Regions from separate parts of the Streptomyces sp. NPDC021093 genome, predicted to be linked through region 1. Evidence: riboswitches for the same ligand, from Rfam matches in the RefSeq annotation. Region 1 holds a riboswitch; each other region holds the start of a gene.
What was found. A riboswitch is a leader RNA that binds a small molecule or an ion and turns the genes downstream of it on or off. The one in region 1 is predicted to bind thiamine pyrophosphate.
Positions count from the first base shown of each region.

Region 2: linked by a shared signal. The riboswitch ahead of ACH4SP_RS33540 (thiamine ABC transporter substrate binding subunit) and the one ahead of thiO (glycine oxidase ThiO) in region 1 are both predicted to bind thiamine pyrophosphate.
Region 3: linked by a shared signal. The riboswitch ahead of thiC (phosphomethylpyrimidine synthase ThiC) and the one ahead of thiO (glycine oxidase ThiO) in region 1 are both predicted to bind thiamine pyrophosphate.

Region 1 covers NZ_JBIRQJ010000005.1:223,704-233,383, reverse strand. Annotated here, with positions in the region: gene thiE (thiamine phosphate synthase) at 1-511, opposite strand, end outside; gene ACH4SP_RS17125 (Rv2175c family DNA-binding protein) at 640-1,005, opposite strand; gene ACH4SP_RS17120 (NAD(P)/FAD-dependent oxidoreductase) at 1,068-2,237, opposite strand; gene ACH4SP_RS17115 (hypothetical protein) at 2,305-2,646, opposite strand; TPP riboswitch at 2,697-2,809, shown strand; gene thiO (glycine oxidase ThiO) at 2,807-4,021, shown strand; gene thiS (sulfur carrier protein ThiS) at 4,018-4,230, shown strand; gene ACH4SP_RS17100 (thiazole synthase) at 4,235-5,029, shown strand; gene pknB (Stk1 family PASTA domain-containing Ser/Thr kinase) at 5,239-7,146, shown strand; gene ACH4SP_RS17090 (deoxyribonuclease IV) at 7,294-8,196, shown strand; gene ACH4SP_RS17085 (DUF4396 domain-containing protein) at 8,285-8,857, shown strand; gene ACH4SP_RS17080 (sulfite oxidase-like oxidoreductase) at 8,908-9,540, opposite strand.
Region 2 covers NZ_JBIRQJ010000012.1:188,128-197,807, forward strand. Annotated here, with positions in the region: gene frr (ribosome recycling factor) at 1-71, shown strand, start outside; gene ACH4SP_RS33530 (phosphatidate cytidylyltransferase) at 71-1,228, shown strand; gene rlmN (23S rRNA (adenine(2503)-C(2))-methyltransferase RlmN) at 1,324-2,430, shown strand; TPP riboswitch at 2,470-2,576, shown strand; gene ACH4SP_RS33540 (thiamine ABC transporter substrate binding subunit) at 2,671-3,765, shown strand; gene ACH4SP_RS33545 (ABC transporter permease) at 3,840-5,459, shown strand; gene ACH4SP_RS33550 (ABC transporter ATP-binding protein) at 5,460-6,500, shown strand; partial or broken gene ACH4SP_RS33555 (glycosyltransferase 87 family protein) at 7,063-7,665, shown strand; gene ACH4SP_RS33560 (hypothetical protein) at 7,795-8,718, opposite strand; gene ACH4SP_RS33565 (VOC family protein) at 8,829-9,203, opposite strand; gene ACH4SP_RS33570 (LOG family protein) at 9,237-9,680, opposite strand, start outside.
Region 3 covers NZ_JBIRQJ010000004.1:183,321-193,000, reverse strand. Annotated here, with positions in the region: gene ACH4SP_RS13340 (IclR family transcriptional regulator) at 157-1,005, shown strand; gene ACH4SP_RS13335 (SsgA family sporulation/cell division regulator) at 1,105-1,539, shown strand; gene ACH4SP_RS13330 (YibE/F family protein) at 1,675-3,006, opposite strand; TPP riboswitch at 3,102-3,237, shown strand; gene thiC (phosphomethylpyrimidine synthase ThiC) at 3,230-4,996, shown strand; gene ACH4SP_RS13320 (hypothetical protein) at 5,121-5,957, opposite strand; gene ACH4SP_RS13315 (metallophosphoesterase) at 6,139-7,344, opposite strand; gene ACH4SP_RS13310 (LacI family DNA-binding transcriptional regulator) at 7,562-8,683, opposite strand; gene hisC (histidinol-phosphate transaminase) at 9,053-9,680, shown strand, end outside.

The DNA.
Region 1 (9,680 bases):
CGAACCAGGGGCGCTGCTGGGCGAGCGAGGCCGCGTACCGCACGAGGCCGAGGCCGGGGGCGAACCGGCCGGGCTTGGTGGGGGTGGGCCAGCAGGGGCCGGTGCAGAAGTAGTCGACGCCCGGCTCGGCGACGGCGGCGTCGACCTCGGACTCGGCGTGCGTGGAGCGGCCGATCAGGACGTCGTCGCTGCGGGCGCCGAGGATCGCGCGGGCGGCGGGGACCGGCAGGTCGCCCTGGCCGAGGTGGAGGACGTCGCTGCCGATGGCGTGCGCCACGTCGGCCCGGTCGTTCACCGCGAGGAGCTTGCCGTGCCGGCGGCAGGCGTCGGCGAGGACCGCCAGGTGCTCCAGTTCCTCGCCCGCCTCCATGCCCTTGTCGCGGAGCTGGACGATGTCGACGCCGGAGGACAGCACCGCGTCGAGGAACGCCGGGAGGTCCCCCTGCGCCTTGCGGGCGTCCGTGCAGAGGTAGAGCCGGGCGTCGGCGAGCTGCGCGCTGGGCGTGGGCATGGTGCGGATCCCCCCGTGGTCGACGGGGTCTCCCCCGTGCTGGCGGGGTGTCCCCCGCCGGTCGGCGGCGGGTGTGCGGTCCGCCCGGCCGGGCGGACCGCACACCGCCGTGGTGTGGTGCGGCGTCGTCAGAGGGCGAGCGCCTGGGCGCGGCGCTTCACCTCCGTGCCGCGATTCTCGCTCAGGGCCTGCGCGGGGGTGCCGGGCAGGGTCGGGTCGGCGGTGAAGAGCCACTCCAGCATCTCCGCGTCGGAGAAGCCGTCGTCCTTCAGGACCGTCAGGAGACCGGGCAGGCCCTTGACGATCTTGTCGCCGTCGAGGAAGGCGGCGGGCACCTGGAGCGAGCGGTTCTCACCGCGCCGCACGGCGATGAGCTGGCCGTCCTTCACCAGCTGCCGCACCTTCGTCACCTCCAGGTCGAGCATCTCCGCGATGTCGGGGAGGTAGAGCCAGGCGGGGACGAGGGAATCGATCTTTGCGTCAATCTCGGTCACAGGACAAGCGTGCCATCCAGGACTGACAGTCGGTACCCGGGCCCGTCCGGGCGGGGGATTCCCTACGGCTTCCGTACGGCCGATTTCAGCGGTACGGAAGGGTCGGCGGCCAGCGTCGGGTCGAGCGCCGCCCCCGCCTCCACCAGCCTGCGTCCCTGCGCCAGGTCGCGCGGGCGGCCCACCGCGAGCACGGCCACCAGGGCGCCGTCGCGCAGCCAGCACACCGACCAGGAGGGGCCGGCCGGGTCGCCGCGCCAGACCGTCTCCTCGGCGTCCGCGTGGTGGCCGACGTACTGCACGAAGCGGCCGAACTGCTCGGACCAGAAGTACGGCACGGGGTCGTAGGGCAGCGGGGCGCCGCCCAGGATGTTCGCGGCGACCGTGCGCGGACCCTGGAGCGCGTTGTCCCAGTGGTGCACGAGCAGCCGGGTGCCGTACCGCCCGGAGGGGAAGGAGGCGCAGTCCCCGACCGCGTACACGTCGGGGACGGAGGTGCGCAGGTGCGCGTCCGCGGTGACGGAGCCGTCCGGGCCGAGCGCGATGCCGGAGCCCTTCAGCCAGGCCGTCGCGGGTCTGGCGCCGACACCGACGAGGACGGCGCCGGCCGGGATGCGGCGGCCGTCGGCGAGGAGCACGGTGCCCGGCTCGACCGCCGCCACGCGCGCGTGGGTGAGGAGCTCGGCGCCGGCCTCGGCGTACCAGGCGGCCATCGGGGCGGCGATCTCGGCGGGCATCGTCCCGGCGAGCGGCCGGTCGGCGGCCTCCACGACGGTGACGGTGCAGCCCGCCTCCCTCGCGGCGGTGGTGAACTCGGCGCCGATCCAGCCCGCGCCGACCACCACCACGTCGTGCTGCGCGTCCAGCACGGGGCGCAGCCGCCGCGCGTCGTCGACGGTGCGCAGCAGGTGGACGCCGGGGACGCCCGAGGTGCCGGGAAGGGTGACGGGGTCCGCCCCGGTGGCGAGTACCAGGGCGTCGTACGGAACCGGCCCCGCGGGGGTGTCGATCTCGTGGTCCGCCGGGCGCACTCCGGTGACGTCGAGCCCCAGCCGGAGCTCGACGCCGAGCGCGTCGAAGTCGACCTCGAAGGCCGATCCCTCGGCCTTGCCGAGCAGCACCGCCTTGGACAGCGGCGGCCGGTCGTACGGCGGGTGGGGCTCGGCCCCGATGAGTGTGATCCGGCCGTCGAAACCCTGCTCCCGCAGGGCCACGGCGGTCTGCACACCGGCCATTCCCGCGCCGACGACGACGATTCGCTTCTGCTCGCTCACCCGACCACCTTACGTATCTGACACACAGTCAGGACTGGAGTTCCTCGACGACGCTCGTACCGCTGCCCTCCTGGGACTCCCATGCCCAGCTCTCCTCCAGCCGAACGCGGCCGTCCACGAGCAGCACGACCCGGGACAGGCAATGTCCGGACGAGGTCGTTCCGTCCTGCTTCAGCTGTACGTACCTGAAGTCGAGCCGGTCCCCCGCGCGCGTGCCGACGAGGTGCCCGCGCACGACGTCCCCGCCCGCGTAATCGGCCCAGATCCGGCCGTCCTGCTCGTGGTAGGTGAAGCGGGTGCGGGTGCCGACCTGCCCCGGGGCCTGGTCGGCGACCGGTGCGAGGACGAGTCCGTCGAGCGAACGGGGCACGGGGTGCTCCCTCACAGTCTGTTGAACCCAAGGACTAGTCTGGTCACCGTACAAGCACTCACGGGAGCCCGGCCGACCGGGCTGAGAGGGAGGCTGACCGGGCCTCCGACCGTACGAACCTGATCCGGGTCATGCCGGCGAAGGGAGGGGCTGGACGCCCATGCAGACTTCCCCACACGTTTCTGAGCAACGGCCGTACGACGTCCTGGTGATCGGCGGCGGAATCATCGGCCTCGTCACGGCCTGGCGGGCCGCGCAGCGCGGGCTGCGCACGGTGCTCGCCGACCCCGCACCCGGCGGCGGCGCCGCCCGGGTGGCGGCCGGAATGCTGGCGGCCGTCACCGAACTCCACTACGGCGAGCAGACCCTGCTCGGCCTCAACCTCGCCTCCGCCCGCCGCTATCCGGACTTCGTGACGGAGCTGGAGGAGGCGTCGGGGCAGGACACCGGCTACCGCGCGTGCGGCACTCTCGCGGTGGCCCTGGACGCCGACGACCGGGCCCACCTGCGCGAACTGCACACCCTGCAGCGGCAGTCGGGCCTGGAGTCGGAGTGGCTGAGCGGGCGCGACTGCCGCCGGCTTGAGCCGATGCTCGCGCCGGGCGTGCGCGGCGGACTGCGGGTGGACGGCGACCACCAGATCGACCCGAGGCGGCTGGCAGCGGCCCTTCTGGCGGCCTGCGAGCGGGCCGGGGTGGTTCTGCACCGTACGACGGCCGAGCGGCTTTCCGTCGTACGGGAGAGGGCGGCGGGCGCGCTGCTGGCCGACGGCACCGAGGTCGCCGCCGACCAGGTGGTGCTCGCCACCGGTTCGCTCAGCGGGCGGCTCCCCGGAGTGCCTCAAGAGGTGCTGCCGCCGGTGCGCCCGGTCAAGGGACAGGTACTGCGGCTGACGGTGCCGCCCGCGTACGCGCCGTTCCTGAGCCGTACGGTGCGCGCCGTGGTGCGCGGCAGTCACGTCTATCTGGTGCCGCGCGAGAACGGCGAGCTGGTCGTCGGCGCGACCTCGGAGGAGCTCGGCTGGGACACCACCGTCACGGCGGGCGGCGTCTACGAGCTGCTGCGCGACGCCCACGAGCTCGTCCCCGGCATCACCGAGCTCCCGCTCACCGAGACCCGGGCCGGACTGCGCCCCGGCTCCCCCGACAACGCCCCGCTGCTCGGCCCCACCGCCCTGCCGGGCCTGCTGCTCGCCACCGGGCACTACCGCAACGGGGTGCTGCTGACCCCGGTCACCGGGGACGTCATGGCGGACGTGCTGACCACCGGCGAACTCCCCGAGGAGGCGAGGGCGTTCACCCCGCGCCGCTTCGCCTCCGAACCCGTACGACAGGAACAGCAGGACCGACAGGACCGACAGGAGCAGCCCGTATGAGCACCCCGGTGAACGTGTCCGTGAACGGCGAGGGGCACGAGGTCTCCGCCGGTACCACCCTCGGCGACCTCGTCGCGACGCTCACGCGCGCGCACGCGGGCGTGGCCGCCGCGCTCAACGAAACAGTGGTGCCGCGCGGCCGGTGGGCGGCCACCGCCCTCGCCGAGGGCGACCGCGTCGAAGTGCTCACCGCGGTCCAGGGAGGCTGACGACATGGCAGACGATCTCTTCGAACTGGGCGGCGCCAGCTTCTCGTCCCGGCTCATCATGGGGACGGGCGGCGCGCCCAGCCTGGAGGTGCTGGAGCGGTCGCTCGTCGCGTCCGGGACCGAGCTGACGACGGTGGCGATGCGAAGGCTCGATCCGTCCGTGCGGGGCTCCGTGCTGTCCGTGCTGGAGAAGCTGGGCATCCGGGTGCTGCCCAACACGGCCGGCTGCTACACGGCGGGCGAGGCCGTGCTCACGGCCCGGCTCGCGCGCGAGGCGCTGGGCACGGACTGGGTGAAGCTGGAGGTCATCGCCGACGAGCGGACCCTGCTGCCCGACCCGGTCGAGCTGCTGGACGCGGCGGAGGTGCTGGTCGACGACGGCTTCACGGTGCTCCCGTACACGAACGACGATCCGGTCCTCGCGCGGAAGCTGGAGGACGTGGGCTGTGCGGCGGTCATGCCGCTGGGTTCGCCGATCGGCTCGGGGCTCGGCATCCGCAACCCGCACAACTTCGAGCTGATCGTGGAGCGGGCCGGGGTGCCGGTGATCCTGGACGCGGGGGCGGGGACCGCGTCGGACGCGGCGCTGGCGATGGAGCTGGGGTGCGCGGGTGTGATGCTCGCCTCCGCGGTGACGCGGGCGCAGGAGCCGGTGCTGATGGCGGAGGCGATGCGGCACGGCGTGGAGGCGGGCCGTCTCGCGCACCGGGCGGGGCGCATCCCCCGCCGCCACTTCGCGGAGGCGTCGTCACCGGGCGAGGGGCTGGCCCGGCTGGACCCGGAGCGGCCGGCCTTCTGAGCTCCGGGGCCACGCGTACAGGGCGCGGGGAACTGCGCGGCCGGCCCCCACGCACCCGCAGGTACGGACCGGCCCGGGGTCCGGGGGCCAGGGGGTGGTGCCCCGTGCCCCCGGCCCCCGGGCCCCCGGCCGTCACAGCTCGGCTTCAGTACAGCCGCAGCACGTACATCCACGCCCGACCTGTCCCTACCGGCTCGTAGACTCCCTCCGTGGACACGACCCTCCAGGACCCCCTCGTCGGGCAGCTGCTCGACGGCCGCTACCGCGTCGAGGCACGCATCGCCGTCGGCGGGATGGCCACGGTCTACCGGGCCGTGGACACCCGCCTCGACCGGGTGCTCGCACTCAAGGTGATGCACCCCTCGCTGGCCGCCGACGACTCCTTCGTCGAGCGGTTCATCCGCGAGGCCAAGTCCGTCGCCCGCCTCGCGCACCCCAATGTGGTGGGCGTCTTCGACCAGGGCACCGACGGCAGTTACGTCTACCTGGCGATGGAGTACATCGCGGGCTGCACCCTGCGCGACGTGCTGCGCGAGCGCGGCGCGCTCCAGCCGCGCGCCGCGCTCGACATCCTGGAGCCCGTGCTGGCCGCCCTCGGCGCCGCGCACCGGGCCGGGTTCGTGCACCGCGACATGAAGCCGGAGAACGTCCTGATAGGGGACGACGGCCGGGTGAAGGTCGCCGACTTCGGTCTCGTACGCGCCGTGGACACGGTCACCAGCACGACGGGGTCCGTCCTCGGCACGGTCTCCTACCTCGCTCCCGAGCAGATCGAGCACGGCACCGCCGACACCCGCGCCGACGTGTACGCCTGCGGCGTGGTCCTGTACGAGATGCTCACCGGCTGCAAGCCGCACTCCGGCGGCACTGCCGCCCAGGTGCTCTACAAGCACCTCAATGAGGACGTGCCGCCGCCGTCCGCCGCCGTGCCCGGGCTGGCCCTGGAGCTCGACGAGCTGGTGGCGAGCGCGACGGCGCGCAACGCGCAGGCCCGCCCGTTCGACGCGGTCGAGCTGCTGGGGCAGGCGCGGACCGCGCGGTCCGCTCTCGACGACGCGCAGCTGGACGTCGTACCTCCGCAGGCGAAGGAGATCGTGAGCACCGGTCCCGAGGAGCGGACCAGTGTCATCCCGCGGGCCCTGCCCACCGAGCAGCACACCAGCAGGCTGCGGATGCCGCTGCCGGACGAGCCCGCGCCCGTACGGCGCCAGCGGCGGCGGCCGATGCCCTCGCGGCGGGGGCTGGTGGCACTGGTGACGGCCGTCCTGCTGGCGCTCGGTCTCGGCGCCGGGGTCTGGTACATCAACTCGGGGCAGTTCACGCAGGTCCCGCCGCTGCTCAGCCAGTCGGAGAAGAACGCCCGCAAGAAGCTGGAGGCCGCCGGTCTCGACGTGAAGGGCGTGGAGCGGAAGTTCAGCGACACCGTCGCGCGCGGCACCGTCCTGAACAGCGTCCCGGCGCCCGGCGAGCGGATCCGCGCCAACGGCTCGGTGACGCTGGTCCTCTCGCGCGGTCCCGAGATCGTGAAGGTCCCCGACCTCACGAGGATGCCGCTGGCGAAGGCCAGGGGCGAGCTGAAGGACGCGGGGCTCGCGCCGGGCGTCGTCACCAGGGCGTTCAGCGAGGACGTCCCGCGGGGCGCGGTGATCAGTACGGACCCCGCGGCCGGGACCGGCCGGGCGCCGGACTCCGCGGTGGCGATGGTCGTCAGCAAGGGTTCCCCGGTGGACATGCCGTCGGTGACCGGGCAGAGCGTCGAGGACGCCAGGAGCAGGCTCGAAGGTCTCGGCCTGACGGTCGACGTCGCGCCTGAGCAGGTCAACTCCCCGGCGGAGGCAGGCAAGGTGGGCCGCCAGTCGGTCGCCGCGGGCACCCGGCTCGGCGAGGGCGAGCGCGTCACGCTCACCGTCTCCAAGGGGCCCCGGATGATCCCGGTGCCCGACGTGCTCGGCAAGGAGCGCGACGAGGCGAGCCGCATCCTCAAAGAGGCGGGCTTCGAGGTCGAGGTGGAGCGGCCGTTCCTGTCCTTCAGCAAGGTGATCGACAAGCAGTCGGTGGCCGGCGGGGAGCAGGCCCCGGAGGGCAGCAGGATCACGATCACGACGAAGGTCCTGTAGCGCGGGGCTTCCGCGGGCTCGGGGCTTCCGCCGACGCGGGGCCTCCGCGGGCCGGAGCCCCCGCGGGCCTGTGGACGGGGGCTTCCTGCAGAGGCCCCCACAGCCCTGTGGCAGGGGCTCCGCGGCGGTGCGGCATCCTGGAGGGTGATGAGCACCGCAGACACCCCCTCCCAGTTCCCGGCCGGTCTCCCGGCGTCCCGCAATCCCGTCGGCGGTCACATCCCCGTCGCGGGCGGCCTCGCCAAGGTCGGCCTGCCGTACGCCCGCGAGATGGGCGCCGAGGCCGTCCAGGTCTTCGTCGCCAACCCGCGCGGCTGGGCGACCCCGGTCGGGAACCCGGCGCAGGACGAGCAGTTCCGGGCCGCCTGCGCCGAGGAGCGGATCCCGGCGTACGTCCACGCCCCGTACTTGATCAACTTCGGTTCGCACACCGAGGCGACCGTGGAGAAGTCCGTGGAATCGCTGCGCCACTCGCTGCGCAGGGCCCGCGACATCGGCGCCCTCGGCGTCGTCGTGCACACGGGGTCGGCGACCGGCGGACGGCCGCGCGCGGAGGCCCTGGCACAGGTGCGCACCCACCTGCTGCCGCTGCTCGACGAGCTGACCCACGACGACGACCCGTACCTCCTCCTGGAGTCGACGGCGGGCCAGGGTTCCTCGCTCTGCTCGCGGACCTGGGACTTCGGTCCGTACTTCGAAGCACTGGACTCGCACCCCAGGCTGGGCGTCTGCCTCGACACCTGCCACATCTTCGCGGCCGGCCACGACCTGGCGGGCCCCGGCGGCATGAAGCAGACCCTCGACCTGCTGGTGGACACCGTCGGCGAGGGGCGGCTGAAGCTGATCCACGCCAATGACTCCAAGGACGTCACCGGCGCGCACAAGGACCGCCACGAGAACATCGGCGCAGGTCACATCGGTGCGGACCCGTTCCGCGAGCTGTTCTCGCACCCGGCGACCGAGGGGGTGCCGCTGGTGATCGAGACGCCCGGCGGCAAGGAGGGGCATGCCGCGGACGTGGCCCGACTGAAGGAGCTGCGCGCGCTCTGAGGCTTCCCGAGCACCCTTGAGGAATACCCCTAGGGGGTATACGGTTCCTGTCATCGACAGGAACCGCTATCCGAGTTGGGGGCACACCGTGCAGCACCACGAGGCACACGCTCACGCAGACCACCACGCGCACTCCGGACACGGCGAGCAGCACGCGCACGGCGGACACAGCGGGCACGGCGGGCATGGCGAACACGGTGGGCACGGTGGGCACGGCGGCTCCAAGGTCACCTGGGGTGCCGCCGCACAGGCCACCCTCCACTGCCTCACCGGGTGCGCCATCGGCGAGGTCCTCGGCATGGTGATCGGCACCGCACTCGGCTGGGGCAACGCGGCGACGATGATCCTGGCGATCGTGCTGGCGTTCTTCTTCGGTTACGCGCTGACGCTGCGCGGCATCCTCAAGGCGGGCGTGGACTTCCGTACCGCCTTCAAGGTCGCCCTCGCCGCCGACACCCTCTCGATCGCCGTGATGGAGCTGATCGACAACGGGGTGATCGCCTTCTGGCCCGGCGCGATGGACGCCCATCTGTCGGACGGCATCTTCTGGGGCGTGCTCGCGGCCGCCCTCGCGATCGCCTTCGTGGTCACCACACCCGTCAACAAGTGGATGATCGGCCGCGGCAAGGGCCACGCGGTGGTCCACCAGTACCACCACTGAGCACTCCCGGAGCAAGCACGGAAAGCACCCTCATAGAGGCGGCCCCGCAGCTACAGCTCGGGGCCGTCCCCCGGCTCCTCCTGGTACGAGTACCGCTGCTCGCGCCAGGGGTCGCCGATGTTGTGATAGCCGCGCTCCTCCCAGAAGCCGCGGCGGTCCGCCGTCATGTACTCGATGCCGCGGACCCATTTGGGGCCCTTCCAGGCGTACAGGTGCGGCACGACCAGGCGCAGCGGGAAGCCGTGCTCGGCGGTGAGCAGATCATCGCCCTTGTGCGTGGCGAGAATGGTGCGCTCGGAGGTGAAGTCCTCGATCCGGACGTTCGCGCTGTAGCCGTACTCGGCCCAGACCATGACGTGCGTGACGTTCGGGGCCGGCGGGGCGAGTTCCAGGACCGTACGGGCGGCCACACCACCCCATTCGGCCCCCAGCATGCTGAATTTCGTCACGCAGTGCAGATCGGCGACGACCGTCGAGAACGGCAGCGCGGAGAACTCCTCGTGGGTCCAGCAGCGCTTCTCGCCGTCCGCGGTGGCACCGAAGACGCGGAACTCCCAGCGCTCGGGCTTGAATTTGGGGACGGGCCCGTAGTGAGTGACCGGCCAGCCGCGCTGCAGCCGTTGTCCCGGCGGAAGCTCGGAGTGCTCGATTTCGCGGTATTCCCGGCTTTCCGGCTGACCCATGCCTCCATGGTGACAGACAGCGGAGGGTGGTCATGACCGGGTCTGGCCCGATTCGGGCAACTCCTACTAAGCATGCACTTACTGGACGGGTCCGGAGGCGCGGTGCAAGGATGCGCGCAATCTGCCCGGCCACACCCCTG
Region 2 (9,680 bases), on a different contig from region 1:
CCACCGCGAAGTACGTCGCGCAGGTGGACGAGCTGCTCAAGCACAAGGAAGCCGAGCTGCTCGAGGTCTGATGAACGACTCTTCCTGGGGGGCCCCGCCGAGGGCGGGCTATGCCGGTGAATGGGTAACCCCCGACCAGGGGCCCCTCCCGGCGGGTCCCGCGTACGATGCGCATGACGCCCAGCACACTCGGCCCATGCCCATCGTGCCTGAGACAGGCAGAGACGCCGACGACCGCGACGACCGGAACCGGGGACCTGCTCCCACCGCGCGGAATTCCGCTGCCCCAGCTGCTTCGGCGGCCGGGTCCCCAGCCGGGATTTCCGCTGCCGGGGGCGGTCCCCTGTTCCGCGACGAGATGCCGCAGGAGCCCATGTCGACCCCGCCCCCGGCCCCGCAGCCGCCCCAGAAGAAGCGTGCGGGCCGAGACCTGCGTGCGGCGATAGGGGTCGGCCTCGGTCTCGGTGCCGTGATCGTCGCTTCGTTGTTCATCTGGCCGCCCGCCTTCATCGGCGTGATAGCGGTCGCCGTGGTCGTCGGGCTGTGGGAGCTCACCTCCCGTCTCGAAGAGCGCAAGGGCATCAAGGCGCCGCTGGTGCCGCTCGCGGTCGGCGGTGCGGCCATGGTCGTCGCCGGTTTCGTGCGCGGGCCCGAGGGTGCCTGGGTCGCCATGGCGCTCACCGCGCTGGCGGTGCTGGTCTGGCGGATGACGGAGCCGCCGGAGGGGTACCTCAAGGACGTCACCGCGGGAGTCTTCGCCGCGTTCTACGTGCCGTTCCTGGCCACCTTCGTCGCGATGATGCTCAGGGCGGACGACGGACCGCAGCGGGTGCTGACGTTCCTGCTGCTGACGGTGGTCAGCGACACCGGGGCGTACGCGGTGGGCTGGCGCTTCGGCAAGCACAAGCTGGCGCCGCGCATCAGCCCCGGCAAGACCCGGGAAGGACTGCTCGGCGCGATCGCCTTCGCGATGGTGGCCGGCGTGCTGTGCATGACGCTGCTGGTCGACGGCGGTACGTGGTGGCAGGGCGTACTGCTCGGCCTCGCGGTCGCCGCCAGTGCCACGCTCGGTGACCTGGGCGAATCCATGATCAAGAGGGACCTCGGGATCAAGGACATGGGCACGCTGCTGCCGGGCCACGGCGGCATCATGGACCGTCTTGACTCGCTGCTGCCGACCGCTCCGGTGGTCTGGCTGATGCTGGTGATCTTCGTCGGTTCGGCGTGACATTGCGTCTGTGACCTGCTGCGTTGTTGCGTGAGGGGCCCGTTGTCCACAGGACGGCGGGCCCCTTCTCGTACATCTGAGACACTGGTTTGACCATGCCTGTACCCGGAGAACTCACTTTCGTCGCGCCCCGCGGAGCCAAGAAGCCCCCGCGGCACCTCGCCGACCTCACGCCCGCCGAGCGCAAGGAGGCCGTGGCCGAGATCGGTGAGAAGCCGTTCCGCGCCAAGCAGCTGTCCCAGCACTACTTCGCGCGGTACGCGCACGACCCGGCGGAGTGGACCGACATCCCGGCCGGTTCGCGGGAGAAGCTGCGCGAGGCGCTGCTGCCCGAGCTGATGACGGTCGTGCGCCATCTGTCGACCGACCAGGAGACCACGCGCAAGACGCTGTGGAAGATGCACGACGGGACGCTCGTCGAGTCCGTGCTGATGCGCTACCCGGACCGGGTGACGATGTGCATCTCGTCGCAGGCGGGCTGCGGCATGAACTGCCCGTTCTGTGCGACCGGACAGGCCGGTCTCGACCGGAACCTGTCGACCGCGGAGATCGTGCACCAGATCGTGGACGGCATGCGCGCGCTGCGCGACGGCGAGGTTCCGGGCGGGCCCGCGCGGCTGTCGAACATCGTCTTCATGGGGATGGGCGAGCCGCTCGCCAACTACAAGCGCGTCGTCGGCGCGATCCGTCGGCTGACCGACCCCGAGCCGGACGGCCTCGGCCTTTCGCAGCGCGGGATCACCGTCTCCACGGTGGGCCTGGTGCCCGCGATGCTGCGGTTCGCCGACGAGGGCTTCAAGTGCCGCCTCGCCGTGTCGCTGCACGCCCCGGACGACGAGCTGCGCGACACCCTGGTGCCGGTCAACACGCGCTGGAAGGTGCGGGAGGTGCTGGACGCCGCGTGGGAGTACGCGGAGAAGTCCGGCCGCCGGATCTCCATCGAGTACGCGCTGATCCGCGACATCAACGACCAGGCGTGGCGCGGTGACCTGCTGGGCCGGCTGCTCAAGAACAAGCGGGTGCACGTCAACCTGATCCCGCTGAACCCGACGCCGGGCTCCAAGTGGACGGCCTCGCGCCCCGAGGACGAGAAGGCGTTCGTCGAGGCGATCGCGGCGCACGGGGTGCCGGTGACCGTGCGGGACACCCGTGGCCAGGAGATCGACGGGGCCTGCGGCCAGCTGGCGGCGTCCGAGCGCTAGCACGTTCGCGCCTGGTTGTACGCTGGGCCGCACATTTGCATATTCCGACAGGGGAGCGCCACAGCGCTGAGAGTGCAGTCCTCTACTGCAGACCCTCTGAACCTTGCCCAGGTCATTCTGGGTAGGAAGTTCGGTCGTTACTCAAGCTGTTGCGCCCTGCCCACCTTTCCCGAGGTGGGCAGGGCCGCGTCTCTTCCTGGTCATTCCAGGAGGAATTCACCAGTGAGCACCATCAAGCCAGTGAGCAGCATCAAGAGGCTCGCGGCGATCTCCGTGGCCGCCGCGCTCGGCGTCAGTACGCTCGCCGCCTGCGGCGGTTCGTCCGACGGCGGCAAGAAGGCCGACGGGGCCGGTTCCAAGACGGTCACCCTGGTCAGCCACGACTCGTTCGCCGTCTCGCCCGCGGTGCTGAAGGCGTTCACCCAGCAGACCGGTTACACGGTCAAGGTGCTGAAGAGCGGGGACGCGGGGGCCGCCCTCAACCAGGAGATCCTGACCAAGGGCTCGCCGCGCGGCGACGTCTTCTTCGGCGTCGACAACACCCTCCTCTCGCGCGCGCTCGACAACGGTCTGTTCCAGCCGTACGAGGCGAAGGGCCTGGACCGCGTACCCGCGGACCTCCAGCTCGACAAGGGCGAGCACCGGGTGACGCCGATCGACACCGGCGACATCTGCGTCAACTACGACAAGAAGTACTTCGCCGACAAGAAGCTCGCGCCACCGAAGTCGCTCGACGACCTGGTCAAGCCCGCGTACAAGAACCTCCTCGTCACCGAGAACGCCGCGACCTCGTCGCCGGGGCTCGGCTTCCTGCTCGCGACCGCCGGACAGTACGGCGACGACGGCTGGCAGGGCTACTGGCAGAAGCTCAAGGACAACGGCGTCAAGGTCGTCGACGGCTGGGAGCAGGCGTACAACGAGGAGTTCTCGGGGTCAGCGGGCGGCAAGAAGGCGAAGGCGGAGCGGCCGCTCGTCGTGTCGTACGCCTCCAGCCCGCCGGTCGAGGTGCTGTTCGCCGACCCGAAGCCGAAGGAGGCGCCGACCGGTGTCGCCACCGGGACCTGCTTCCGGCAGGTCGAGTTCGCCGGGCTGCTCGACGGCGCGAAGAACGAGGCGGGCGGCAAGGCGCTCCTCGACTTCCTCATCGGCAAGCAGTTCCAGGAGGACCTGCCGCTGAAGATGTTCGTCAACCCGGCGGTCAAGGACACCAGGCTGCCCGAGGTGTACGCCAAGTTCGGCGCGGTCGTCGACAAGCCGCTGACGGTGGAGCCCAAGAAGATCGCCGACAAGCGTGAGCAGTGGGTCAAGTCGTGGTCCTCGCTGGTGAAGAAGTAAGGAAGGTCCGACCGGGCGCCCGTGCCGGCGCCCGGCGGGGCTCTTGGCGCGGGAGCGCGGTGCGGCTGGCTCTGATGGCCGTGCCCGTCGCGTTCTTCGGGCTGTTCTTCGCCTACCCGGTCGTCGCCATCGTGGGGCGCGGGCTGAAGTCCGGCGGTGCCTGGCAGCTCGGCCGGATCGGCGAGGTGCTGGGCGACCCGGACATCCTCGGCGTGCTGTGGTTCACCACCTGGCAGGCGCTCGCCTCGACGGCGCTCACGCTGGTGCTTGCGCTGCCCGCGGCGTACGTCTTCGCCCGCTTCGACTTTCCGGGCAAGCAGCTGCTGCGGGCCGTGGTGACCGTGCCGTTCGTGCTGCCCACCGTGGTCGTCGGCACCGCCTTCCTGGCGGTGCTCGGGCGCGGCGGGCTCCTCGACGAGCTGTGGGGGATGCGGCTCGACACCACCGTGTGGGCGATCCTGCTGGCCCATGTCTTCTTCAACTACGCGGTGGTCGTACGGACCGTGGGCGGGCTGTGGTCGCAGCTCGACCCCCGGCAGGAGGAGGCCGCACGGGTGCTCGGCGCGGGGCGCTTCGCGGCCTGGCGGCGGGTGACCCTGCCGGCGCTCGCGCCCGCGGTGGCCGCCGCCGGACTGATGGTGTTCCTGTTCACCTTCACCTCCTTCGGCGTCGTACAGATCCTGGGCGGGCCCGCCTACTCCACCCTGGAGGTGGAGGTCTACCGGCAGACCGCGCAGCTCCTCGACCTGCCGACCGCGGCCGTGCTGACGCTGGTGCAGTTCGCGGCGGTGGGCGCGATCCTCGCCGTGCACGCGTGGACGGTGCGGCGGCGGGAGAGCGCGCTGAAGCTCGTCGACCCGGCGCAGACGTCGCGCAGGCCGCGCGGCGCCGGCCAGTGGACGCTGCTCGGCGGGGTGCTCGCGACCGTGCTCGCACTGATCCTGCTGCCGCTGTCCGTGCTGGTCGAGCGGTCGCTCGACGGGCCCGAGGGGTACGGATTCGGCTACTACCGGGCGCTGAGGTCGGTGGCCGACAGCGGCGGGACCTTCCTGGTACCGCCGCTGGAGGCGGTCTGGAACTCCCTGCAGTACGCCGTGGTGGCGACGGCGATCGCCCTGGTCGTCGGCGGTCTCGCGGCCGCCGCCCTCACCCGGCGGGCGGGCCGGCTGGTGCGGGGGTTCGACGCGCTGCTGATGCTGCCGCTGGGCGTGTCCGCCGTGACGGTGGGCTTCGGCTTCCTGATCACTCTCAACCGGCCGCCGCTGGACCTGCGCACCTCGTGGATCCTGGTGCCGCTGGCCCAGGCGCTGGTGGGCGTGCCCTTCGTCGTACGGACCATGCTGCCCGTGCTGCGCGCGGTGGACGGACGGCTGCGGGAGGCCGCGGCGGTCCTCGGGGCCTCGCCGCTGAGGGCGTGGCGGGAGGTCGACCTGCCGCTGGTGCGGCGGGCGCTGCTGGTGGCGGCCGGGTTCGCCTTCGCCGTCTCGCTCGGCGAGTTCGGCGCGACCGTCTTCATCGCGCGGCCCGACAACCCGACCCTTCCGGTGGCCGTGGCCCGGCTGCTCGGGCGGGCCGGTGACCTCAACTACGGGCAGGCGATGGCCCTCAGCACGATCCTCATGGTCGTGTGCGCCGTGTCGCTGCTGGTGCTGGAACGCATCCGGCCCGACCGATCCGTATCCGGGGAGTTCTGAATGACCGACGAGGTACGTCCCTTGCTGGAGCTGGCGGATCTCACCGTACGGTTCGGCGCACGGGCGGCGCTCGACGCGGTGGACCTGCGGGTGGCCGCGCACGAGATCGTCTGTGTGCTCGGGCCGAGCGGCAGCGGCAAGTCGACGCTGCTGCGGGTGGTGGCCGGGCTCCAGCGGCCCGACGCGGGGCGGGTACTGCTGGACGGCGCCGACCAGACGGGGGTGCCGGTGCACCGGCGGGGGGTGGGCCTGATGTTCCAGGACCACCAGCTCTTCCCCCAGCGGGACGTGGGAGGCAACGTCGCCTTCGGTCTGCGGATGCGGGGCGCGGGACGGACCGAACAGGCGCGCCGGGCCGACGAGTTGCTGGAACTGGTCGGCCTGCCGGGAGCCCAGCGGCGGGCCGTGGCCTCGCTGTCCGGCGGCGAGCAGCAGCGGGTCGCGCTCGCCCGTGCGCTGGCCCCCGAGCCCAGACTGCTGATGCTGGACGAACCGCTGGGCCAGCTCGACCGCGGTCTGCGCGAGCGCCTGGTGGTCGAACTCCGCCAGCTCTTCGGCCGGTTGGGCACCACCGTCCTCGCCGTCACCCACGACCAGGGAGAGGCCTTCGCCCTGGCCGACCGGGTCGTCGTCATGCGGGACGGCCGGATCGCACAGGCGGGCACCCCCCTCGACGTCTGGCAGCACCCCGCCTCGGAGTTCGTGGCCCGCTTCCTGGGCTTCGACAACGTGGTGGCGGCCACGGTGAGCGGCGAGGCCGCGGACACCGTGTGGGGCAAGATCCCCGTACCGGCCGGCTCCCCGCAGGGCGAGACCCGGCTGCTCGTACGCCCCGGTGGCGTCCGGCTCGTACCGGTCGAGGAAGGCCTGCCCTGCGAGGTGGCCGCACGCACCTTCCGCGGCACCCACGTCGCCGTACAACTGCACCCGGCGGACGGCCCGGTGCTGGAGGCCGAGTGCGCGCTGCGGGACGCCCCGGCGGAGGGCGCCGAGGTGGGGGTCGCCTTCGCGGCGGACGAGGTCGTGCTGCTGGAGGGCTGACCGGGCCCTGCCACGCCACGACGTCGTGCTGCTGGAGGGGCTGACCGGCTCCTGTCACCCCACGGGGTGACACGAAGGTTGGCACCAGGGTGTGATGCCGCGCGGGAGGCCGGACCCGCACCTTGGCCGCATGGGCGATGCGACGGCAGTTGTCGGCAGGCGGCGTGCGCGCCGGGGGACTGCGGGGACGGCGGGGAAGGGCGCCGGGTGGGCGCGCTTCGAGTGGGCGGGGTGGGTCGGGTGCGGTGTGGTCTCCCTGCTCTTCGGTCTTGTCTCCGGGCTGGGGCCGCACCGTGCGTGGGGGCTGACGGCCGCGTGCGGGTACGGGGTGGCCGGGTGGGCCGCCGTCCGGCCCCGGGCGGTGTTCGGGGTGCGGCTGAGGCCTGTGGTGGTGGCGCTGGCGGGGGCGGTGGCGCTGCCGCTGACGGCTCTCGTCCTGGCCGGGCGGGGGCAGTTGGAGGTGCGGGTGGTCGAGCGGTCGGCGGAGTTGCTGATGGCCGCGGGCAGTCCGTACGTGCCCGATCCGGCGGTGACCGCGGACTTCAATCCCTATCTGCCGGGCATGGCGCTCTTCGGACTGCCCCATGTGCTGTTCGGGGAAGGGCCGTTGGCGGCGCTGGGCGATGCCAGGTGGTGGATGGCGGCCGGATTCCTGGGCGCGCTGCTGGTGGCCTCGCGGCGTGCGGCGGCGCCGTGGGTCCTGGCCTGTCCGCTCGTGGCGCTGCCGCTCGCCGTCGGCGGGATCGACCTGCCGGTGGTGGGGCTGATGTGCCTCGGGGTCGCGCTGGCGGGACGGGGCAGGGCCGGGTGCGCCGGGCTGGTGCTCGGGGTGGCGGCCGCGTTGAAGTGGACCGCGTGGCCCGCGGTGCCGGTGGTACTGGCGCTGCTGGCGGTGAGCGTGGGGAGGCGGGCGGCGGTGCGGTGCGCCGTGCTCGCGGTCGGTGTCGCGGGGGCGCTCGTGGTGCCGGTGGCGCTGGCAGGACCGGGGGCGTTCCACCGCAATGTGGTCGCGTTCCCGCTGGGGCTGAGCGGGGTCGAGTCACCGGCGGCCAGCCCGCTGCCGGGGCATCTGCTCGCGGCGTACGTGCCGGGCGGGAAGGTCGCGGCCATGGTGCTGCTGGTGCTCGGCGCACTCCTCGTCGGGGTGTCGCTGGTCGTGCGGCCGCCGCGTACGACCCGTGCGGCGGCCGTACGGCTGGCGGGCGGGCTGGCTCTCGCCATGGCCCTCATGCCGGCCAGCCGGTTCGGCTACGTCGTCTATCCGCTGGTGCTGCTCGGCGTACTGGGGAGCCCGCTAGCGGGGCGTGTCCACCAGGTGCAGAGGCTCGTCGGCCGCCGCTCCCGTTTCGCCCTCGTGCTTGCCGTACCAGGCGACGGCGACCGCTCCCGCCACGGCCAGGACGAAGCCGGTCACCGCGACCCAGGCGAAACCGGGGCGCGAGGCGTCGCCCAGCCAGACCACGCCGATGAGTCCGGGCAGCACGGTCTCGCCGACCACCAGGGCGGCGGTGGCGCCGTTGACCGAGCCGATCTGCAGGGCCACCGTGTGCAGGTACATGCCGCCGACGCCGGCGACCAGGATGGCGTACAGGGCAGGGTCGGTGAGGAGCGTCCCCAGGTCGTAGGGGTCCACGCCGTTCAGGATGCGTACGCCCACGCCGAGTGCGCCGAAGCCGAGGCCCGAGAGGAGACCGGCGAGGATCGCGGCACCCGAGCCCATCAGACGTACGGCCACGGTGCCGCCGACCATCAGCACCACCGAGATCGCCAGCAGCCACCAGTGGGTCGCCATCTCGGTGTGCCCGCCGCCCTCGTGGCCCGCCGCCGTCGCCAGCAGCACCAGCGAACCGCAGACGACCGCGATCGACGTCCACTCCTTGCGGGTCAGCTTGATGCCGAGCATCTTGACGCTCAGCACCGCCGTGATCACCAGGTTGGCGCTGATCACGGTCTGGGACAGGAAGAGGGGGAGCATCCGCGCGGCCAGCGCACCGAGCGCGAAGCCGACGAAGTCGAGGATGGTGCCGACGATGAATTCCCAGGTCATCGCCGCCTTGTAGGTGGAGGACAGGCTGGGTCCTCCATGCTGGGTGACACCGGTGGTGGAGGCGGCTGCCGCCTCCCGGCGGGCCGACTTCCGTGATCCGACGGCTTGCAGGACCGAGCCCGTGCCGTAGCAGACCGACGCCAGAATGGCGGTGATGAGGCCGATGAGCACCAAAAGCTCCGTTCAGGGATTGTTCGTCGTTGTCCGACTACCAGACGTGAGAATGGCCCTGAACGTTGCTTCTGACGCGCCCGCATGTGCGGCGGATCGTGCCGGGGCGATCAGCCCTTGCGCTCGGCGGCGCTGCGCTCCACACAGAATTCGTTGCCCTCGGGGTCCGCGAGGAGGGCCCAGCCGGTGCCGTCGGGCTTGCGGTGGTCGGCCACCAGGGTGGCGCCGAGCTCCAGGACCCGCGCCACTTCCTCGTCGCGGGTGCGGTCCTGCGGCTGGAGGTCGAGGTGGACGCGGTTCTTGACCGTCTTGGCCTCGGGGACCTGGATGAACAGGACCCCGACGCCCGGTGCGTTCACCAGGGCCTCGGGGTCACCGGGGAAGTCGTCGTCCGCCAGCGGTGATTCGAGCACCGCCGCCCAGAAGCTGCCGAGCTCGTAGGCGTTGGCGCAGTCGATGGTGATGTGTCGTACGAGAGATGCCATGGCCGTCACTATGACCGTGCGGAGGCCCTGGGACTAGCGGATTTCGGCGGTGGTCCGGGTCGAGCGGAGCCTGGCCAGTGCTTCCGGCGCTTCGCCGACCGAGTCGACCAGTGCGATACGGAGTTCCATCGCGCGGTCCCTGGCGAGGGACTGGAGCAGGGGCCAGGCCGGGAGGCGTTCGGTCCAGTGGGTGCGGTCGACCAGCACCATGGGGGTGGGCTCGCCGCGCGACTCGTAGTAGTTCGGGGTCGCGTTGTCGAAGATCTCCTGGACGGTGCCGGCCGCGCCCGGGAGGAAGACGACGCCCGCGGTGGAGCGGGCCAGCAGGCCGTCCTCGCGGGTGGCGTTGGCGAAGTACTTGGCGATGTGCGCGGCGAAGGCGTTCGGCGGCTCGTGGCCGTAGAACCAGGTGGGGATGCCGACCGAGTCCCCGCCGTCCGGCCACCGGGACCGTACGGCGAAGGCGGCCGCGGCCCA
Region 3 (9,680 bases), on a different contig from region 1:
GGTTTCCCGTGCGGGCGTTAGCCCGCCGGGGGGAATCTGACACGTGAAAGCAACTGAGGCCCCGGGCAAGGCAGTTAGGGTGAAAAACCGCTGCCGTCACCCGGGACTCCCGCTCCCCGGCGACCGCACTGCCCCTCGGGACCCCGGGAGCGAACCATGGCCACGGCCCAGCCCACGGCCCGGCAGGCCGCCGTACCCCCACCTGCCGTGCCCGCCACCGAACCCGCACCTGCCGCCCCTGCTGCAGGCCCCACCTCCACCCCCACCCTGATCGGCTCGGTGCAGCGCGCCCTGCACCTCCTCGAAGCCGTCAGTGACCACCCGGACGGCGCCCCCGCCAAGCAGCTCGCCCGTGAGGCGGGCCTGCCGCTGCCCACCGCCTACCACCTGTTGCGCACCCTGACCCACGAGGGATACCTCCGTCGTGAGCAGGGTGTTTTCGTGCTCGGGGCCGCCGCGGGGCGGCTCGGGCGCGGGAGGCCCGGTCAGGTCCGCAGCGAAATGATCACCGAGACGATGGAGCGCTGGCGCGACACGCTCGGCGTTGCCGTGTACTTCGGGGTCTACCGCGACGGGGAGATCGAAGTGACGGCCCTCACCCAGAGCTCCGCCCATCCCGCCGTCGAGGAGTGGGCCGACTTCCGCGAAACGGCCCATGCGCATGCGATCGGCCAGTGCCTGCTCTCCCAGCTGGACACCGGGTCCCGCCTCGACCACCTCGACCGGTATCCCGTAGAGGCCATCACGCCTTACACGGTGCGCGACTGCTCGTCCCTGCTGGAGCGGCTGGCGGCAGTCGAGCGGATGCAGACGGTGAAGGAGCGTCAGGAGTACGTGCTCGGGTCCGCGTGTGCGGCGGTGCCCATCACGATCGGGCCGACGGCGGCGGTGATGGCGATCTCCGTTCCCCTCGCTCAGGAGGCCCGGCTGGGCCCCGCGATCGAACGGTTGCGCGGAGAAATCGGCGAGGTGGTCCGTTCGCTCATGTTCTCTATCAGTATCTGAAAACTCACTCCTTGTGATCTGTTACTGCTTCGAGCACGATGGCGTCAAGAGGGACGGAAGGGATCGTTCCGGCCACTTTCTTCTACGGCAGGGTTGGCGATGCGCGAGTCGGTTCAGGCAGAGGTCATGATGAGCTTCCTCGTCTCGGAGGAGCTCTCCTTTCGTATTCCGGTGGAGCTCATGTACCAGTCGAAGGATCCCTACGCGATCCGACTGACCTTCCACTTGCCCGGCGATGCGCCTGTGACCTGGGCTTTTGGCCGCGAGCTGCTGGTCGACGGAATCAACGAGGCCTGTGGAGAGGGCGATGTGCACATCTCGCCGTCCGATCCCGACGAACTCGCCGATGTGCACATCAGGCTTCAGGTCGGCGGTGACCGCGCGCTGTTCAGGGCGAGTGCGGCGCCCCTCGTGGCGTTCCTGGACCGCACCGACAAGCTCGTACCGCTCGGCCAGGAGCACACGCAGAGTGACTATGCCGGGTGCCTGGAGGGCGAGCTCGGCCGCATCCTGGCGGAGGAGAACGCGGGCTGAGAAATCGGGCCGGGAACGCGGTTTGGGCGCTGCCAGGAGCGCGGCCAGGAGCGCGGGCCGAGAGCACGCGGAGACGACACGGAGCGGCGGCCGGGGAGACCCGGCCGCCGCTCCGTCATGTGTCCCCGGCCCGCCTCAGCCCTTGCGGCGCCTTCCGCGTCCGCCGCGTACCGGCGCCGGATTGGAGGCGGCACCCGAGCGGTCGGCGGAGACGACCAGGGCGGCGAGCGCGGTGGTCACCGGCACGGAGGCCACCAGGCCGATCGAGCCGACCAGGGTGCGGACGATCTCCTCCGCGACGAGCTCGCTGTTGGCGACCGTACCGACGCTGCTCTGGGCGATCGAGAACAGCAGCAGCAGAGGGAGGGCGGCGCCCGCGTAGGCGAGGACAAGGGTGTTGACGACCGAGGCGATGTGGTCGCGGCCGATGCGGATGGCCGCCCGGTACAGGGCGCGCGGGCCCATCGTCGGGTCGGCCTGGTGCAGCTCCCAGACGGCGGAGGTCTGGGTGACCGTCACGTCGTCGAGGACGCCGAGCGAGCCGATGATGACGCCCGCGAGGAGCAGGCCGCTCATGTCGATGGAGGGGTAGAGGGTGTGGATCAGGCCGGTGTTGTCGTCGATGTTGCCGGACAGGAACGCCCATCCGATGAACAGCGAGCCGAGCAGTCCGATCAGCAGCAGCGAGATGAGGGTGCCGACGACGGCGACGGAGGTGCGCGCGGTGAGTCCGTGACAGGCGTAGAGCGCGATCAGCATGATCGCGCTGGCCCCGACCACCGCCACGATCAGCGGATTCGAGCCCTGGAGGATCGCGGGCAGGATGAACAGGGTCAGGATCGCGAAGGACGCGACGAGCGCGACCAGCGCCATGACGCCCTTCAGCCGGCCGACGACGACGACCGCGAGGGCGAAGATCCCGGCGAGCAGGGTGAGCGGAAACTTCCGGTCCACGTCGGTGACGGAGTACTGGAGCTCGCGGGGCGCGTCCGGGGCGTACGCGACGACGACTCCCTGACCCTGCTTCAGCTGCCGGGACGCGCTGGGCTGGACGATCTCGGTGAAGGTGCGGCCCTTGTCCGCGCCGGTGACGACCTCGACCGTCGCCTTCTTGCAGTCGTCCTTGGTGCCGTCGCCGCTCTGTGGTGACGACGGGTCGGCCTGCGCCTGCGGCTGCGGCTGCTCCGGCGTCGGGGCGACGTTGGCGCCCTTGCAGTCGATGGTGTCGACCTTCACGACAGTGCCCTGCTCGGTCTGCCGGTCGAAGCCCACCCCGGTGCGCTCGTGGGCCGGTGCGCCGCCCGGCCACAGGATCGCGAGCCCGACGAGTACCGCGGTGGCGAAGGGAATCAGCACCGCCGCGATCACCTTGCGCAAGTGCTTGGAGACCGGTGCCGCAGGGCCGTGACTGTGGCTGTGGCCGTGCGAATGAGCAGGTGGGGGTGGGGTCTCTGGGGGCGTCGGCAGGGACGGCGGCTGTGGTGGGGTCACCGCCCGATCATCGCAAGAACGAGGGGGGCCCTCTGTTCAGCGCGCCCGGCATGGCGTTAGCGTGGGGGCACCTTTGCACACGCGGGAGCTCGGAGCACCGGGCTGAGAGGGCGCTGACCTCCGTACACATACGTACGGAAGAGGCTGCGTCGACCGCCGAACCTGTTACCGGGTAATGCCGGCGTAGGGAGTAGGTCTCATGACCACGATGGATGCACGCACGCCTGCCTCCGCCCAGGACGGGCGCACGCCCGGCTGGCACAAGGGGTACGTCGAAGGATCGCGCCCGGACCTGAAGGTGCCGGTCCGTCAGGTGCACCTGACCAACGGGAAGGACGTGACGCTGTACGACACGTCCGGCCCGTACACCGACCCGAACATCGAGACGGACGTGCGGCGCGGCCTGGCCCCGCTGCGCGAGAACTGGATCATCGGGCGCGGTGACACCGAGGAGTACGCGGGCCGCCCGGTCCGCCCCGAGGACGACGGCATCAAGCACACGTTCCCGCGCGGGGGCCTGAAGAACCTCGACGCGGTCTTCCCCGGCCGCCCGCGCCAGCCCCGCCGGGGCCGCGACGGGGCAGCGGTCAGCCAGCTCGCGTACGCGCGGCGCGGGGAGATCACGCCGGAGATGGAGTACGTGGCGATCCGGGAGAACGTCTCCCCCGAGGTCGTACGGGAGGAGATCGCCGCAGGTCGCGCGGTGCTTCCCGCGAACGTGAACCACCCGGAGATCGAGCCGATGATCATCGGCAAGCGGTTCCTGGTGAAGGTCAACGCCAACATCGGCAACTCCGCGGTCACTTCCTCCATCGAGGAGGAGGTGGACAAGATGACCTGGGCGACCAAGTGGGGTGCCGACACGGTCATGGACCTGTCCACCGGCCGCAACATCCACACCACCCGCGAGTGGATCCTGCGCAACGCACCCGTCCCGATCGGCACCGTCCCGCTCTACCAGGCGCTGGAGAAGGTCGACGGCCGTGCCGAGGCCCTGACCTGGGAGGTCTACAAGGACACGGTCATCGAGCAGGCCGAGCAGGGTGTGGACTACATGACCGTCCACGCGGGCGTGCGTCTCGCGTACGTACCCCTGACGGCGCGCCGCAAGACGGGCATCGTCTCGCGCGGAGGGTCGATCATGGCGGCCTGGTGCCTGGCGCACCACAAGGAGTCGTTCCTGTACGAGAACTTCGAGGAGCTCTGCGAGATCCTCGCGGCCTACGACGTGACCTACTCACTGGGCGACGGGCTGCGGCCCGGCTCGATCGCGGACGCCAACGACGAGGCGCAGTTCGCGGAGTTGAAGACGCTCGGGGAACTCAACACGATCGCCAAGCGTTTCAACGTACAGACCATGATCGAGGGCCCGGGACACGTCCCGATGCACAAGATCAAGGAGAACATCGACCTTCAGCAGGAGATCTGCGAGGAGGCGCCGTTCTACACGCTCGGCCCGCTGACGACCGATGTGGCCCCCGCCTACGACCACATCACCTCCGGCATCGGCGCCGCGATGATCGCCTGGTGGGGCACCGCGATGCTCTGCTACGTGACCCCCAAGGAGCACCTGGGGCTGCCCAACCGGGACGACGTGAAGACCGGCGTCATCACCTACAAGATCGCTGCGCATGCGGCGGACCTCGCCAAGGGCCACCCGGGTGCGCAGGAGTGGGACGACGCGCTGAGCGACGCCCGGTTCGAGTTCCGGTGGGAGGACCAGTTCAACCTGGCCCTCGACCCGGACACGGCCCGGGAGTTCCACGACGAGACACTCCCTGCCGAACCGGCGAAGACGGCGCACTTCTGCTCCATGTGCGGGCCGAAATTCTGCTCGATGAAGATCTCGCACGACATCCGGCGTGAGCACGGGGGGACGGCGGAGGAGATCGAGGCCGGCATGGCGGAGAAGTCCAAGGAGTTCGCCGAGGCCGGCAACCGGGTCTACCTGCCGATCGCGGACTGAGCAGGTCGTCCGGCCGGGTCCGGGGGCACCCCCGGGCGAGCACGGTCTGCCGATCGCGGACCGAACACCTCCGTGACGGACTGAGTACCAGGACAACGGAGTTGACGGCTCCGGACCACTCCGGTCATTCCGGTTTGTGGTCCGGGCCGCCGTAGTCGGGACTGGAGAAGTCCGGGCTGGAGTAGCTGGGGCGGGTCTTGTGCCCGTTGCCGTTGGTGCCGCTGTGCTCGCTGGGGCTGCCGAAGTCGGGCCGTGAGTACCCCAGACCGGGGATGCGGTTCTGCCGGGGCGGATCGGGGACGGCGGGCGCGGTCTCGGGCGGATTGGCGAGGGCGTCGCGCAGGAACGGGACGACGCCCCGCTCCAGCAGGGCTTCCTTCCAGGCTTCCCTGGCCCGGTCGACCTCCTCGCTGCCCGCATCCCGGTGGCCGACCTGGAAAGCGGTCGAGCCGTTGCGCAGTGCGGTGAACAGCAGCCCGACGGCCGCGCCGAGCAGCCCCGCCGCGGTGAGCGCGCCGAACACCCAGCCGGCGGTCAACAGCGCCTCGGCGATGGCCGGTGCCGGGTCGAGCATGCTCAGCAGATAGCCGACCAGCAGCAGCACCACGGCCGCGATCCCGGCCAGTACGGGCGTGAGGACGGCGACGACGGCGACCGCGCCCGCACCGGTGGCCTCCGCGTTCTCTCCGACTCCGGGCGTGAGCAGGGTGCCGGGAGTGGGGACGGCAGGTGCGCGCAGTTCCTCGCGCGCCTTGACGTAGTGGTCGTACTCGGCCGACGCGTGAGCGGCGATTATCGCGCTGGCGCTGAGCGCCATGGTGCGCAACTGCTCGCTGTTCAGCCGCTGTCCCAGCGCGGCGAGATCCGGGCGTTCGTGCGCGGTGCGCAGTGCTTCGTCGAGGGTCCGCTCGAACTCCGGGCGGTCCTCGGTCAGCAGGTGCGGAGCGCTGTTCATGTGCATCCCCCGATGCTCCGTAGGGCCGGGTTGCCCGCTTCGGTGGGCGGTTGGGCGGAAACGGAGGAGAGCCTGCTACGGATAACCCGATGGTAGAGCGGTTACGGCACGGGGTGACAGGGGGTTTGCGGAAATTGGCCCGGCGGTGGGGGCGTGCGCGCCGGGCGCGCGTACACCCCCGTAACGCTCAGTCACCCAGCGGGAGTTGGACCACCAGCAGTTTTCCGGCCATGGTCACGCCGCCGTCCATGGCGATGGCCAGGGAGTCGGCGTAGACGTGCGGACCTTCGACGACCGGCCCCGAGCTGCCCTCTCCGTCCCCGGAGTCCTCGTTGCCGACCTCGCCGAGGAGGTACGGGATAGGGCTGTGACCGTGGACGATGCGCTCGCCGCCATATGCGTCGAGCAGTTCCCGTACGGCGTCGGAGCCGCCTTCGTCACGGAACGCGAAACGCTTGGTGAATTTCCGGAAGACGTCCCAGCACTCGTCCGCGTCGTTACGCGTGAGGATGGCGTGAACCGTGTCGTTGACGTCCTCGATGGTGGAGCCGTAGTCGAGGTAGGCGGTCGTGTCGGAGTGGGTGAGCAGATGCCCGTCCTCCAGGGCCACCGCGTCGAGGCGGGCCATCCACTGGAGGTGGACGTCCTGGAGGCGCTCCATGTCGTGCTTCTGGCCGCCGTTGAGCAGCCAGGCGGCCTGGAAGGTGGCGGTGCCCGCGCCGGAGTTGACGGGGGTGTCGCCGAACCTGCGGGCACCCAGCAGCAGCAGTTCGTGGTTGCCCATCAGGGCCTTGCAGTAGCCGCCGGCCGCCGCCGCCTCGGCGGACAGCCGCATCACCAGGTCGATGACGCCGATGCCGTCCGGGCCGCGGTCGGTGAAGTCGCCGAGGAACCAGAGGCGGGCGTTGCCGGCCGCCCAGTGGCCCTCGTCGTCGATGAGGCCCTGCTCGTGCAGGGCGTCCAGCAGCTCCAGGAGGTAGCCGTGCACGTCGCCGACAACGAACAGCGGGCCGAGACCCTCGCCGTCGGGACGCTCCTCGAAGTCGGGCTGCGGGATGCGCTGGGTGTCGCCCGGCCCGCCGCCGCGGTCCTCCCTGCGGATCACCGGGAGGTCGCGCTGGGTGGGCGTGTAGCCCTCGGGCTCGTCGCCCTCCTCGTACGCCTGCTCGGTGTCGTACGACTGCTCCGGCCCGTACGCCTGCTCCGCGTCGTGCATCTGCGCGCCGTCGAGCGCCTGCTTGGCGTCGAAAGCCTGCTTGCTGTCGTACGCCTGCTTGGCGTCGTACGAAGCGACGGGAGCCTGGGCATAGGGAGGTACCCGGAAATCCCGCAACGTCGCCGTACGCACCGCGGGTCCCTGACCGGCCCCCTGAGTCATTGACCCCTCCACCACCGTCGCACCGCCGTACACCCTGGGGGCCCACCTGGTCTCGGGTGGTCCGCCGTGTCGTGCGCCCATCATAGGAATGCGGCCCGCGCTGTGTGAGGCACCAGGGGTGGTGAATCCGGGTACACCCCCAGTTCACCGGTTGTTTCGTCCCTATTGCGGAGATCGGTCCCGGTGTTGATTTCGGGGCGGCACTCCGCTGCCGCCCCGACGGGTCCGTCGGTCAGTCCGCCGAGGGTGAGCGCGGGGCGCTCACGGTGGTGCGCGGGGGACGCCGCTGGGAGGACGTACGGATGATGAGTTCGGTCGGTATCACCTGCTCGACGGGCTGTCCGGTGTCCAGTCCCTCGATGGCGTCGATGAGGAGCTGGACGACAGCGGTGCCGATGCGGCGGGGTTTCAGCGAGAGGGTCGTGATGGGCGGCTCGGTGCTCGCGTACACGGTCGATTCGGAGCAGCAGACGAGAAGCAGGTCCTCGGGGACCCGCAGCCCGTAGCGGCGGGCGGCGGCCAGCAGGTCGGTGCCGTTGGGGTCGAAGAGTCCGTACACGGCGTCCGGGCGGTCCGGGCGGGCGAGCAGCCGGTCGGCTGCGACGGCGCCCGCGCACGGGTCGTGGGCGGGGTAGGACTCGTACACCGGATCCTGGCCGACGCGCTCGCACCAGCGCAGGTAGGCGGTGGTGGAGAGCCGGGTGTAGGTGTCGGTGGTGGTGCCGGTGAGCAGGCCGATGCGGCGTGCGCCGGCGTCGGCGAGGTGGTCGAGGAGTTCGAGTACGGCGGCCTCGTGGTCGTTGTCGACCCAGGCGGTGACCGGGAGGGTCCCGGCCGGGCGGCCGTCGGAGACGACGGGCAGCCCCTGGCGCATGAGTTCGGTGACGACCTGGTCCTCGTCGGAGGGGTCGATGACGACGGTCCCGTCGAGTGCGACGTTCTGCCACACGTCGAAGGGACTGTGCCGGGAGGAGGCGGGGAGGATGACGAGGGCGTAGCCGCGGGCGAGCGCGGCCGAGGTCGCGGCTCTGGCCATCTCCGCGAAGTACGCGAATTCGGTGAAGGTGAAAGGTTCATCCCCGTACGTGGTGACGGTCAGGCCGATGAGGCCCGACTTACCGGTACGGAGCGTGCGGGCCGCTGCGGACGGGCGGTAGCCCAGCCGCTCGGCGACCTCGCGGACGTGGCGGCGGGTGGCGTCCGGGAGCCGGCCCTTGCCGTTGAGGGCGTCGGAGACAGTCGTGATGGAGACACCGGCCGCGGCGGCAACATCCCGGATGCCTGCACGTCCTGGCCGACTGCCTCGCCGGGGTGTCTCGGTCCGGCTCACCTGATGCTTCCCTGCTGCTGTCATGGCGACCCGATAGTAGGGCGCAGAGGGCCGGTTGGCGTCGGCGCATATGCGCGGATTGACAGGCACGTTTCTGCACAGGGAAATGTGGTCAATGACCTTGGAAGCCAAGGGAGTTAGGGGGATTGGAGCCTTGGAGTCCGGTGGCTGGCGGCGTACGTCCGGCATCTGCCCGAGGTCTCGAAGAGGTCTCAACTCACCACTTCGGGGGACGCGCGCCACGGCGTGAGCCACCGGCGCGTGCGGAGAGCGGGGGCGCGCCCCCTGTCTGTCGCGCCGCCCGGGACGGACTTCTGCGGCCCCTTCGCAGCGCCGCCCAATCCTCATAGGGTGAGCAGTATTGGTGGTACGTACGGTCGAGGAGGACCTTAAGTGAGCGAGACGAGCGGTACGAGCGCGACGAGCCCCAAGCTGCGCGCGGTGCTGGACGGCATCCCCACGTACAAGCCCGGCAAGCCGGCCGCGGCCGCCGACACCGACGGCCCGGCGGCGTACAAGCTGTCCTCCAACGAGAACCCCTATCCTCCGCTCGCGGGTGTGATGGAGCGTGCGATCGCTGCGGCCGGTGACCTCAACCGGTACCCGGACATGGCCTGCACGGGGCTGATGGAGGAGCTGGCGGTCCGTTTCGCCGTGCCCGTTTCGCACCTGGCGACCGGCACGGGATCGGTCGGCGTCGCGCAGTCGCTGCTGCAGGCGACCTCGGGCCCGGGCGACGAAGTGATCTACGCCTGGCGGTCCTTCGAGGCGTACCCGATCATCACGCAGATCAGCGGTGCGACGTCGGTCAAGGTCTCGCTGACCGACGGCGACGTGCACGACCTGGACGCGATGTTCGACGCGATCACCGAGAAGACCCGGCTGATCTTCGTCTGCAACCCCAACAACCCCACCGGCACCGTGGTCCGCCGGGCCGAGCTGGAGCGCTTCCTGGACCGGGTGCCGAAGGACGTCCTGATCGTGCTGGACGAGGCGTACCGGGAGTTCATCCGCGACGAGC